3 regions of the Candidatus Sarcina troglodytae genome follow, and region 3 is predicted to be linked to each of the others. Evidence: predicted binding sites of a transcription regulator. Region 3 holds the regulator's gene; each other region holds the start of a gene.
What was found. Region 3 encodes NrdR, which represses ribonucleotide reductase genes. Its sites were predicted from a motif close to CACNANATNTNGTG; they were not measured.
Positions count from the first base shown of each region.

Region 1: a site for NrdR is predicted at 1,972-1,985, ahead of nrdD (anaerobic ribonucleoside-triphosphate reductase). Genes of this name have one in related genera too.
Region 2: a site for NrdR is predicted at 1,900-1,913, ahead of nrdD (anaerobic ribonucleoside-triphosphate reductase). Genes of this name have one in related genera too.

Region 1 is NZ_CP051754.1:704,722-709,308, reverse strand. Features, by position in the region: gene HH195_RS03105 (glycoside hydrolase family 1 protein) at 1-685, opposite strand, end outside; gene HH195_RS03100 (DeoR/GlpR family DNA-binding transcription regulator) at 890-1,627, opposite strand; gene nrdD (anaerobic ribonucleoside-triphosphate reductase) at 2,069-4,135, shown strand; gene HH195_RS03090 (NUMOD3 domain-containing DNA-binding protein) at 4,448-4,587, shown strand, end outside.
Region 2 is NZ_CP051754.1:2,181,480-2,186,066, reverse strand. Features, by position in the region: gene HH195_RS10225 (Mrp/NBP35 family ATP-binding protein) at 1-658, shown strand, start outside; gene thiT (energy-coupled thiamine transporter ThiT) at 706-1,404, opposite strand; TPP riboswitch at 1,487-1,594, opposite strand; gene nrdD (anaerobic ribonucleoside-triphosphate reductase) at 1,930-4,044, shown strand; gene HH195_RS10210 (HDIG domain-containing metalloprotein) at 4,204-4,587, opposite strand, start outside.
Region 3 is NZ_CP051754.1:1,575,483-1,580,069, reverse strand. Features, by position in the region: gene spoIIGA (sigma-E processing peptidase SpoIIGA) at 1-355, shown strand, start outside; gene sigE (RNA polymerase sporulation sigma factor SigE) at 382-1,089, shown strand; gene sigG (RNA polymerase sporulation sigma factor SigG) at 1,162-1,935, shown strand; gene HH195_RS07090 (YlmC/YmxH family sporulation protein) at 2,054-2,326, shown strand; gene nrdR (transcriptional regulator NrdR) at 2,387-2,836, shown strand; gene pgeF (peptidoglycan editing factor PgeF) at 2,928-3,638, shown strand; gene HH195_RS07075 (HAMP domain-containing sensor histidine kinase) at 3,661-4,587, shown strand, end outside.

The DNA.
Region 1 (4,587 bases), 870 kb from region 3:
TGCAACCAATTTTAAATTCTGGATTAATTTCATGCCCAATTTTAACAGCTAATGCACTTGCAACTAATTCATGATGCATCGCTTGATATAAATCTTGTTTTGATAATTGTTCCTTTGGAGTTAATATTCCTGCACTCATTAGTGGAAAATGTAGAGCTGAATTAATCTCATTGAAAGTTAACCAATATTTAACCTTATCTTTATATCTTGTAAATACAGTTCTAGCATACCTTTCAAAAAAACCTATAAGTCTTCTATCAGTCCATCCATTATAATTCCTTGCCAATGCTAACGGAGTTTCATAATGCGATAATGTGACTAATGGCTCTATTCCATATTTAGCTAACTCATCAAAAACATTATCATAAAATTCCAACCCTTTTTCATTTGGTTCAATATCATCTCCATTAGGAAATATCCTTGACCACGCAATTGACATCCTAAATGTTTTAAATCCCATTTCAGCAAATAGCTTTATGTCTTCTTTATATCTATGATAAAAATCAATTCCTATTAATTTCATATTATCTTCTGTAGGGATTTCGGTTATAGGACCAGTTATTCCTTTTGGCATTATATCTTGTATTGATAATCCTTTACCATCCTCATTATACGCTCCTTCAAATTGGTTTGCAGCAGTAGCTCCTCCCCATAAAAAATTTTTTGGAAACTTAACATTATTCATAAATAACCCCTCCCATTTATTCACTAATTAATTTATCCATTTTCTTCATCTTTATTTTATTTATTTTTTGAACTTTTGTCAACAAATAATCCATTTACAATTCAAATAAAGAATTTTTATGTCTTGATTATATAAAAAAACTGCATAGAAAATTCCTTCTACACAGCTTTTCTTATTTATATACTTCTAATCATTAGCAACTATTCAATATATAATTTTCGCTCTCCCGTCTTCAAACTCTATTTTAGAATCAGTTATGATTGTTGCTTCATTAAATTCACCATAAGTATAAAACCTTCTCACATTAAATTTTGATTTATCCGCAAGAATATAACACTTCTCTGAAGACTTTATAACCGCTTTTTTAACTTCTCCATCTTCAAGCATCATTGTTGTAAAGCCACTTCTTGCATCTATTCCCATGGTACCTAAAAAAACTTTATCAAAATTCATAACCCTTATTTTATTTATTATATCCTCACCCATAATTAAATTTTTCTCTGGCTTTGCATAACCACCTAAAATATAAGTATTTATACCTTTTGACATTAACTTTTGTATATGCACTATTCCATTTGTCACCACAGTAATGCCCTTAGATTCTATATGGTCTATCATATAAAAGCATGTTGAACCAGAATCTATAAATATTACATCATTATCTTCTATCAACTTCGCTGCTTTTTTTGCAATTTTAATTTTTGCCTCTTTATTAGTATTAAAAATATTTTCACAATCCACTATTGTAAGTGGAACTTCATCTTCTATTACTTCAGCTCCGCCCCGTACTCTTTTTAATAAATTTCTCTCTTCCATAGCTATTAAAGTTCTTCTTACTGTTGACCTTGATAACTGAAATTTTTGCATTAATTCTTCCATAGAAGCATACTTTTTTTCTTTTAAATATTCTGAAATATCTATCCATCTATCTACAAGTATCATATTTAACTCACCTTATTTATTTTTGTTCAAACTGTTCATTATATGAACAAAATAATAGCATTCTTTTATTTAGATGTCAACATATATTATTCTCCACATTTTATAACTATAAACCCTCTTTTATCTGCCTACCGCTATAATAAATAATTTAAAATTATTCACTTTTTTTAATCATTAATTGATACATATAAGCACTTATTATCAAAAAGTAACACATAAATATTAACAAACAAAACTTTAAAAATATAAGAACTTAGGTAGAAAAATAACGTCTTTGTGAGAATATTGCTTAGAATCTTAAAATTTCAAAACTTCTATATCTTGTGTGTACTCAAAAATAATAGTACAATATCCTGTGTCTTTAAAAAATATTAGTTTAATATTTAAATATTATTTTTAATATATAAAATTCAAATAAATATAAAGTCTAGGAGTGGTTTTGTGGAAGTTATTAAAAGGGACGGAAGTACAGTAGAATTTAATAAGGAGAAAATTAAAGAAGCTATATCAAAAGCTATGAAAAATGGTAGTGGAATTTACGTATTAAACATAGCAGAACTTATAGCAAATGATGCAGAAAAATATTTTAATGAACAAAAAGAAACATGTACAATTTATAATATTGAAAGTTATGTATATGATAGACTTGTTCATTATGGTCAAGTAGAAACCGCTAGGGCTTATGAAGGTTATAGAGCTGTTCAAGAATTTAAGAGAAATACTAATACTACTGATGAAAGTATATTAAATTTACTAAATAAACAAAATGAAGATGTAATGAATGAAAATTCTAATAAAAACCCAGTAGTTTCAGCAACTCAAAGAGATTTAATTGCAGGTGAGGTGTCTAAAGACATTTCAAGAAGAAAATTAATTCCTGCATATATAGTGCAAGCTCATGATGAAGGAGCTATTCACTGGCATGATATGGATTATAGTTTATCTCCTATGTTTAACTGTTGCCTAGTTAATTTAGAAGATATGTTTTTAAACGGAACTGTTATTAATGAAAAATTAGTAGAAGAACCTAAATCTTTTGGAACTGCATGTACCGTGGCAACTCAAATCATAGCACAAGTTTCATCTAATCAATATGGTGGACAAAGTATTACTATTAAACATTTAGCTAAATATCTTAAAGTTACAGAAGAAAAAGCTTTCAATCACTATTTAGAATTATTAGGTGATGAAAATTTAGCTAAAAAATTATCTTTAGATGCTAAAATGAAAGAACTTAAAGATGGAATACAAACTATAAGATATCAATTATCAACCTTACAAACAACAAATGGTCAAGCCCCATTTTCTACAATTTATTTAGAAATTGAACAAGGACATCCATACGAAGAGGAAATGGCGTTAATTTGTGAGGAAATGATAAAACAAAGATTGGAAGGAATGAAAAATTATAAAGGTCAAGAAATAGGTGAAGCATTCCCAAAACTTGTATATCTTTTAGATAGCCACAATTGTCTTGAAGGTGGAAAATATGATTATATAACTAAACTTGCTGCAAAATGTACTGTTAAAAGATTAGTTCCTGATTATCAAAGTGCTAAAATGATGAGAAAAAATTATGAAGGGAATACTTTCCCACCAATGGGATGTAGAAGCCATCTTTCACCTTGGAAAGATAATAATGGGGATTATAAATGGTATGGTAGATTTAACCAAGGAGTTATTAGTCTAAATTTACCTCAAATCGGAATACTTGCTAAATGCGATATGGATTTATTTTGGAAAATATTTGACGAAAGATTACAGTTATGTAAAGAGGCACTTTTAACTAGACATAAAATGCTTCTTGGAATAACTTCTGATGCAAGTCCTATACATTGGCAATATGGAGCCATAGCTAGACTTGAAAAAGGACAAAGAATAGATGAATTGCTTAAAAATGGTTACTCTACTTTATCTCTTGGATATGTTGGAATATGCGAGTTAACTTATGCAATGCTTGGGGTTAGTCATACAACAAGAGATGGAGAAAAGTTTGCCATAAAGGTAATGAAATACATGACAGATAAATGCAATGAATGGAAAGATGAAACAGGACTTGGATTTAGTCTTTATGGAACTCCTGCTGAAAGTCTAATATATAGATTTTGCAAAATAGATACAGCAAGATTTGGTAAAATAAAAAATGTAACTGATAGACTATACTATACAAATTCTTATCATGTACATGTATGTGAAGAAATTGATGCATTTACAAAATTAAAATTCGAATCTCAATTCCATGATATATCACTAGGGGGATGCATTTCATATATAGAAGTACCCGACATGAGTAAAAATGTTGAAGCTGTTGAAAGCATAATAAACTTTATATATCATAATGTACAATATGCTGAAATTAATACAAAACCAGATATATGTTATAAATGTGGTTATACTGGTGAAATTCAATTAGATAAAGAAGATTTAACTTGGCATTGCCCATCTTGTGGTAATAGCGACCAAGATGAAATGCAAGTTATGAGAAGAACTTGTGGGTTAACAATATAGGCTCACGTTAAATTGCTTAAACTGCTGGAACACCCTTAGAGCTGTATAAACTACAACATAATTGGAAACAATAAGTGTGAATGTTTGAAAATTATACAGATTGGGCAATCAGCATCCAAGCTCCTTTAAAATGGAGAAGGTTCAGAGACTATAATAGCAACACATTCAATGTGAAGGTATAGTCCACTCCCTATTTAAATATCGGGAAACCGAGGGTATGGAAGGATATAGGAACAAATTTCTGGAATAAAGGAAGAACAGCTGAAATAGGTGATAGAGTATTACACCTTTAGCCCTTTAAGGAGAACTAAGTTGAAAAACTACTATGTTTATGAATGGATAAGATTAGATACTAATGAACCGTTCTATGTAGGAAAAGGAAAAAATGATAGATGTTTTACCATTAGAAAAAGAAATAAACATTTTTGCGATATATTAAAATATTGCGAGGA
Region 2 (4,587 bases), 610 kb from region 3:
TAAAAAAGGTTATAAAGTTGGTGTATTAGATGCGGATATTACTGGTCCTTCAATGCCAAGATTTTTTGGAATAAATGAAAAAAGGGCTGAGATATACTCAGAAGGTGAAGGGGTTAGATTTATTCCTGTAGAAACAGGTTTAGGAATCAAAGTGATATCATTAAATCTTATTACAGAAGTTGAAGATGAGCCTGTTATATGGAGAGGCCCTGTTATAAATGGAGTTTTAAATCAAATGTATCAAGATACAGTTTGGGGAGATTTAGATTATCTTTTAATAGATATGCCTCCAGGAACTGGGGATATAACTTTAACAGTAATGCAAAGTTTCCCATTAAAAGAAATAATAATAGTTTCAACACCTCAAGATATGGTATCTATGATAGTTAAAAAACTTGTTGTAATGGCTGAAAAATTAGGAGTTCCTGTAAGAGGGGTAGTTGAAAATATGGCATACATATTATGTGGTAAATGTGGAGAAAGGATGAATGTATTTAGTAAAAAATCATCAGAGGAACATGCTAAATATTTAGGTTTAAAACTTTTAGGTGAGTTACCTATAAACTTAGATTTTACTGAAGCATTAGAAAACGGAAAAGCAGACGAATATGTAGTACAAAATGAGTTGTATACATCAGTATTTAAAGATTTATATTAAAATAAAAATAAGGATATCTAAACAAGATAGTTTAGATATCCTTATTTTTATGTATTTGTTTTGGTTGGCTTATATTTATTTACGTTTTTGATTATCCTATCAATTGGTAAAAAGTACAAAACAACTAGACAAATTATAGTATCTGGTAGTAAGAATGAGCCATTATAAACTATTGAATATACTAAAGGCGACATACCAGCTGGAGCATAACTTCCATAGAAGGCAACTCCTGATATAACATGACAGACAAATCTAAAGAAAATGGCGATTATAGCACCGAGTAATCTTTTTTTTGGAAAAAATCCTGCTATCCCTAAGCATAAAAAAGGAAGAGGATAATCAAATAAAACTTGTATAGGTTGAAGTATATATGGATTTATAAGTAAAGTAAGTAATCCATAAATGAATCCTGTAAGCATACCAACTCCTGGACCATAAATATATGCTATTAAAATTATAGGAACCATACTAGCTAGTGTTACGCTTCCACCTTGAGGAAGTTGATAAATTTTAAATAAGCTAAGAACGACACTTAGGGCTAATGCAATGGCTATTGTGGTAATCATTCTTACATCAAATTTTGTTTTTCTAGCTTTTAATAGCACAAGAATTATTACTGCAAGCCCAATTATAGTAACTATTGTCATAGGACTAGCTAGGATTGTTCCAATATTTGAAGGTAATCCTGTAAAAATTTGAGAAAATCCCGTAACAAATTTGTTTAGGATTTCTTGAAAAGACATCATTTTAAAAGTCCTCCTTGAAATTTATTATTCCTATTTTTATAAACAAAAAAGGCGTAATTATCGCAAGATAAGTACGCCTTTTTTGTTTATAAAAACGCTTTCCTACGCTGGCACTATCCAGATCAGGTCTTTGAGGGTTAATGAATAAATTCATTTCTCAGCCTAAATTTAGGCACCCCTAGCACATGATATTCTTTATTATTTATATTATATATTTAAATATATTATTAATCAATCTAATTTTTGATATAATGATGGATTTTTCACTAATTGATTCATTTAGAATTCTAGTGAATGCGGTTTTCTTTAACCAATTATTATAAAATAATAAAGATATTTGAAAACTGGATACGCAAAAGTTTAAATGTCAACATATGAAAATCTTTAGAAAAAGTTAAAAAAGAAAGAAAAAAAGACCTATATAATATAGGTTTAATTTAAAGGAAAATTTAAAATTAGCACCATAAATGATAGTAGAGTATAATAAATTCTCGGTACTATATATAGTAGAGTGGAGGAATTGTAATGCTACATGTTGTGAAAAGAGACGGTAGAGATGCAAGATTCAATACCGATAAAATAAGTAATGCTATAAAAAGAACGGCTCAAGAAATAGGATATGATATATCTGAGAGTCAAGTTTTAGGAATAATTCAAAAGGTACTAAATTATATAGAAATGTCTGGTAAAAGTCATGTATCAGTAGAGGAAATTCAAAATTTGGTACAAAAGGCATTAAATGATAGTGGATTAAAAAATATATCTATGGCTTATTCAAATTATAGAGCAGAGAGAACTAGGGTTAGGGAAATAAAATCTGATTTGATGAGGGCAATAAGTAAAATAGGAGTAGAAACTGATAGAGATAATGCTAATGTTGGAAATAACTTTTCATCAAAACTTTTAAGAATAGCTTCAGAATCTAATAAATGGCATAATTTATCTATAATGCCAAAGCATTTAGCGAAAGCTCATGAAAATGGTGATATATATTATCATGATTTAGATAGTTATAATTTAACTACTAATTGCCTTCATATACCTACAAGAATGGTTTTGGAAAGAGGGTTCAATACAGGATATGGAACAATAAATACTCCAAAAAGAATAGAAAGTGCTGCTGAATTATCTTGTATTTTGTTGCAATCTAGCCAAAATGATATGTTTGGAGGGCAATCGCATCCAGATTTTGATAATGACATAAGTATATTTGTTCATCCAACTAGAGAAGAAATTAGAAAAGAGTATGAAGAACTAGGCGTAGCATCAGATAAAATAGAGAAACTTACAGAGAAAAAGTTAAGAGCAAGAATACATCAAGCAATGCAAGGAATTATATATAATTTAAATACAATGCATTCAAGAGCAGGCTCACAAGTACCATTTAGTTCAGTAAATTTAGGATTGCCAGATTCCAATGATGCTGCTTTAGTTTGTGAGATTTTTTTGAAAGAGTACGAAAAAGGTTTAGGAAAGGGAGAACAGCCCATATTTCCTAATATAATATTTAGGGTAAAAGAGGGGGTAAATAGAGAGGTTGATGATCCTTATTTTTACCTTTATGAACTTGCGTGTAGGGTAGCTGCAAAGAGAATGAATCCTACATTTATGAACATAGATGCTGATTTTAACAAAGAGTATTATGAAAGAGGATATAAGCCAGCTACAATGGGATGCAGAACTTATTTAATGAGTAATGTAAATGGTGAACCTGGCTGTGCAGGTAGAGGAAATATTGCGCCAGTGACAATAAATTTACCTAGGATTGGTATATTAGCAAAGGGAAGTGAGGAAAAATTCTTTAGAATTTTGCATGAAAGGCTAGAAACATGTAAAGAAGCTTTATTGCATAGATATGATGTTTTGAAAAAACTTAAAGTTAAAGATTTACCTTTTGTAGCTGGTCAAGGACTTATGAGAGGGTCAGAGGGATTAAATCAAGAGGATTCCATTGAACCAGTTTTAAAGCAAGGAACTTGGGGAATTGGATTTATAGGTCTTGCGGAAGCTTTAATCGCTTTAACTGGAAAACATCATGGAGAGAGCGAAAAGTCTAGGGAATTAGGTCTAAAAATAATATCATATATAAGGCAATATACTGATAGAGTAACTGAGGAAACACAGTTAAATTGGAGCTGTTATGCAACCCCTGCTGAAGGATTATCAGGTAAGTTTATAAAACACGATAAAAGAGCTTTTGGAAAAATCAAAGATGTAACAGATAAAGATTATTATACAAACAGTTATCATGTGCCTGTTTATTATCCAATATCAATAAAAAATAAAATAGAAATAGAAGCTCCATATCATAAGATTTGTAATGCAGGGCATATAAGTTATTTAGAAGTAGACGATTGTCCAGATGGCGAAACTATAATGAATATATTAAACTATGCTTACAAACACACAAATATAAGTTATTTAGGTATAAATTTTCATATAAGATATTGTAAGTGTTGTGGTACGTATCTTCATAGCAATGAGTTAGCATGTGTAAATTGTGGTTCAAGTGATATACAAGGGATTTCAAGGGTTACAGGATACCTAAGTCTAGATGAGAGATTTGGCCCAGGTAAGAGTGCAGAAAGGAAAGATAGAGTTTCACATGTTGGAAATAATCATAAAGCATATAAGATATAGATTATTTAAATGCTTAAATTTAAATATTAAGCTTAATGAAGAATATTATTTATTTTTTTAAAATATTTATACTTTATAAGAGTTAATATAAATAAGAAATATCGATAAATTTGATATTTCTTATTTTGTTTTAAATTTAAAATTATTAGTAAATATTAATTAGAAATTTATAGAGAAATTATCATAATGTAATCCTGTTTTAGAAGACATTATATTTAAAAATTTATTTATATCATTAAGTATTGTTTCTTTGTCTTCTTTGGAGAGATTTTTTTCTCCAAGTCTATCACATAGTGAAAGTAGAGCTACATCATGTATGTCTGTGTTTTCTATCATGTTTAAAACTTCATTAGTTTTTATTCTATTTAAAATATAGAAGTGTGTCATGTGATATTTTATTAAAGAAACAATATTATCTCTAAGGGTTATGTTATTTATATGGGTCCTTAGAATTCTACGAGCCATTTCTCCCCCGACTAAATCATGATGAGGGTACATATATATAATATTATCGTCGTTATTTAATACAGTTGTTTTTGTTTT
Region 3 (4,587 bases):
TATATCAAGTTTAATATATGATTTAGAAATGAATATAGATGGAGAGCTAATAAAATTAAAAGGATTTTTAGATACAGGTAACGAACTTGTAGAACCAGTAACTTCTTTGCCTGTGTTAATAGCAGAAAAACATTATTTTGGCAATATTACTTTAGAAGATAAAGAATTATTTAGTATACCTTATAAAGTAGTTAATGGATACAATAATATGATATCTGGATTTAGAGTAAAAAATATAAAAATATATAATAAAAGCAGTAACCTTTTAATTAAAGACGCTATAGTATGTTTTTGTGACCAAAGACTAAGTGGAGATGGAGATTATGAGGCATTATTATCTAGAGGAATGATATAATAAATAGGTAAAAAGGGGGGCAAGCTTTGTTTAAAATTCAACTATTATTAAATAGAGTTATTTCAAAATTAAATGTATTTTGCAAATCAATATATTATGTTGGGGGAACTGATGTATTACCTCCACCTTTAAGTAAAGAAGAAGAGGAGAAATTAGTTTCTGAACTTGCGGCAGGAGATGATAAAACAAAGAGTATATTGATAGAAAGAAATTTAAGACTTGTTGTTTACATTGCAAGAAAATTTGAAAATACTGGGGTTGGTGTTGAGGATTTAGTTTCAGTTGGAACTATTGGTCTTATAAAAGCTGTAAACACGTTTAATCCAGATAAAAAAATAAAGCTTGCAACCTATGCTTCAAGATGTATAGAAAATGAAATACTTATGTATTTAAGAAGAAATAGTAAGGTTAAAGCTGAAATATCTTTTTATGAGCCGCTTAACATAGATTGGGATGGAAATGAACTTTTGTTATCAGATATTTTAGGTACTGAAAATGATACTGTATATAATTTAATAGAAGATGAGGTAGATAGAGAACTTTTGTTTACAGCAATGAAAAATCTATCAAAGAGAGAAAAAGAAATTGTTCAGTTAAGGTTTGGGCTTCAAGGTTACAAAGAAAAAACACAAAAAGAAGTAGCTGATATGCTAGGAATATCGCAATCATATATTTCAAGGCTTGAAAAAAAGATAATAAAAAGATTAAAGAAAGAAATTAATAAAATGATTTAAAGTATAAAATCAACTCTCTTAGGTAATAATTAAAATGCAGAAGTAATTACTTCAAAGGAGTTGATTTTTATTATGATGATAAATAAGGTAGAGATATGTGGTGTAAACACAGCTAAATTGCCATTATTAAAAGAAAAAGAAATGAGGGAACTCCTTTTAAAGATGAAAGATGGAGATAACTTAGCAAGAGAAAAGTTTATTAATGGTAATTTAAGACTAGTTTTAAGTGTTATTCAAAGATTTAATAATAGAGGTGAAAATGTAGATGACCTTTTTCAAGTTGGATGTATAGGTCTTATGAAATCCATAGATAATTTTGATTTAAGTCAAAATGTGAAATTTTCTACTTATGCTGTTCCAATGATAATAGGAGAAATAAGAAGATATTTAAGAGATAATAATTCTATAAGAGTAAGTAGGTCTTTAAGAGATATTGCTTATAGAGCATTGCTTGTTAGAGATAAATTGATAAATGATAATAATAAAGAACCTACCATATCACAAATTGCTAAAGAATTAGATATTCCAAGGGAAGAAGTTGTATTTGCATTAGATGCAATTCAAGATCCAGTATCGTTATTTGAACCTATTTATCACGATGGAGGAGATGCTATATATGTAATGGATCAAATTAGTGATTCAAAAAATCAAGATGAAAATTGGCTTCAAAATATTTCAGTAAAAGAGGCTATGAAAAAATTAAATGATAGGGAAAAATTAATTTTGACCCTTAGGTTTTTTAATGGTAGAACTCAAATGGAAGTAGCTGATGAAATTGGAATTTCTCAAGCACAAGTATCTAGATTAGAGAAAATAGCATTAAAACATATGAAAAAATATGTATAGAGCCTAATTTTAGGCTCTATTTTTATATGATGAAACATATTAATAATATGATAAATTAGATAACTTAATAATAAATAAGTATACAATAGCATATAAATACTTATGGGGGAGGTTTATTATGGAGGAAATGTTATTTTCATTAAATAACTTAAGGAGTATGGAGGTTATAGATTTTAATAAAGGAAAAAAGCTTGGTCATATAATTGATGTAAAGATAGATTCTGATTTAAATAAAATATTATCTATAATAATACCAGAGGAAAAGACATCATGGTTTGGAAAATCAGAAGATATAGAAATACTATGGGAAAACGTGATTAAAGTTGGAATTGATGTTATACTAGTTAAAGTGGAAAATGATAATAGATATGATGTGGATAAATATATGTAGAAATTACATGAAAAAAAATGTATAATAAAAATACAGTTTTATAGAAGGATGTGAAAGTAGATGAGATGTCCTTATTGCTCCTATGAGGAAAGTAAAGTAGTAGATTCAAGAGCTACTGATGATTATACAGCTATAAGAAGAAGAAGAGAGTGTTTAAGATGCTCAAAAAGGTATACAACATATGAAAAAGTTGAGGATATACCTATATTAGTAATAAAAAAAGATTCTATAAGAGAAACTTTTAATAAAGATAAAATAATGAGCGGCATAGTAAAAGCATGCCAAAAGAGACCTGTTTCCAGAAGTCAAATGCAAAACATAGTTGATGATATAGAAAAAAACATAAGTAACAAAATGATAGTGGAAATAAAATCAGAAGATATAGGCGAAATGGTTATGGAGAGATTAAAAAATGTTGATGAGGTATCTTATGTAAGATTTGCATCTGTTTATAGGCAATTTAAAGATATAAATACCTTTATGGAAGAAATAAAGAATTTAATGAAGTAAAGAAGGTAGGCTGTAGAGTCACTACAGTTTACCTTTTTTGCTTCATTTGTGATAAAATAAAACAATACAATAAATTAAGAAAGGAAAAAATATGAAAGAATTAATTAAAGATGATATGAAATTTTTAAGTTTCAACGATGATAATGTATCTATCAACTTTTCAACGGCTTTTAATAAAATTGATTTTAAAAAGAGTACTATAGAAGGAAAGAAAAATATTGAAAGATTAGAGAATATTTTTGCTTTAGATAATATATTATATTTAAATCAAATTCATAGCGATAAGATAATAGATTGTAAGGATAATTTGATAGCTCCAAAAGGAGAGATTGATGGAGATGCTATAATTACAAATAAAAAGAATGTAGGTATTGGAGTATTTGCTGCAGATTGCACTCCTGTTATAGTTTATGATAAAGAAAAACAAGTTATAGCAGCTGTTCATAGTGGATGGAGAGGAACTTTTGATGAGATAGCTAAAAAGACTTGTAAATATATGATTGATAATTATGGATGCAATAATTTAGATGTTATAATAGGACCTCACATAAGACAATGTTGTTATGAAGTTAGTAGAGAATTAGCAGAAAAATTTCAAAGAAAATTTGGTAATGAAGTTGTAGATAACAGAAACCTAAGTTTAGAAAAGTGTATAATAAGTCAATTAAGTGGGATTGTAAATATGACAAATATAAAATCTTTAGGTAAATGTACTTTTTGTGATACATCAGAAGAATTTCATAGTTTTAGAAAAACAGGAGAAAATTCTGGAAGGTTATTTGCTTTTATATTCCTAAAATAAATGATTTTAAGAGGTACGACACATGAGAAAGAAAATAGTTATATCTATTAGTGCTATCATAATATTATCTCTTATTATTATGACTGGATTATATTTTGGAATATCTAACTATAGATATATACAAAATTCTAAAAGTGTTTTATTAGAATATGATAAAATATTAGAGGTATTAATAGATAATAATATAAGTTTAAATGATGAACTTAGTTTTCTTAAAAATAGTGATGTTAGAGTGACGTATATAAGTGCTAACGATACAGTTTTATTTGATAGTTACAAAGACTCAAATAAGGATACACATGTAGATGCTATAGAAGTTGAAGAGGCCATGAAAAATGGTTATGGAAGTAGTATAAGGTATAGTAATGAAGTTAATAAGGAAATGGTGTATTATGCTTTAAAATTAAGCAATGGAAGTGTAATAAGAACATCAATGCCGTTAGATAGTGCTATAATATTTAAAGATATAAATATTGGGTATTACTTGATTGCCTTATTAATATCTATTTTAATAGCAGTACTTTTATCTATTAGAATTACTAAAGTTATACTAAATCCGTTGAAAGAATTAGAAAATACAACCTCTAAGATTGCAAATGGAGAATTAAGTAAAAGAGTAAGTATAAAAACAATAGATGAATTTGGAATGCTTGGAAAAAGTTTCAATAATATGGCTGATAGGTTAGAGGAGAGTATTTCTGAATCATTAGACAAACAAAACAAATTAGAAGCAATACTTAAAAGCATGGATAGTGGAGTAGTTGCAGTAGATAGTGAATTAAAAGTCATAATGATTAATCCATACGCTAAAAAAATATTTGGTGTAAGAGGAGATATAATAGGTAAAAAATTTAGTAGATATATAATGGAAGATAATATATTAAATGTTCTTAAAAATAGTGAAGATAGAGTTGAGGTATTAATAAGATATCCTGAAATTAGAAATTTA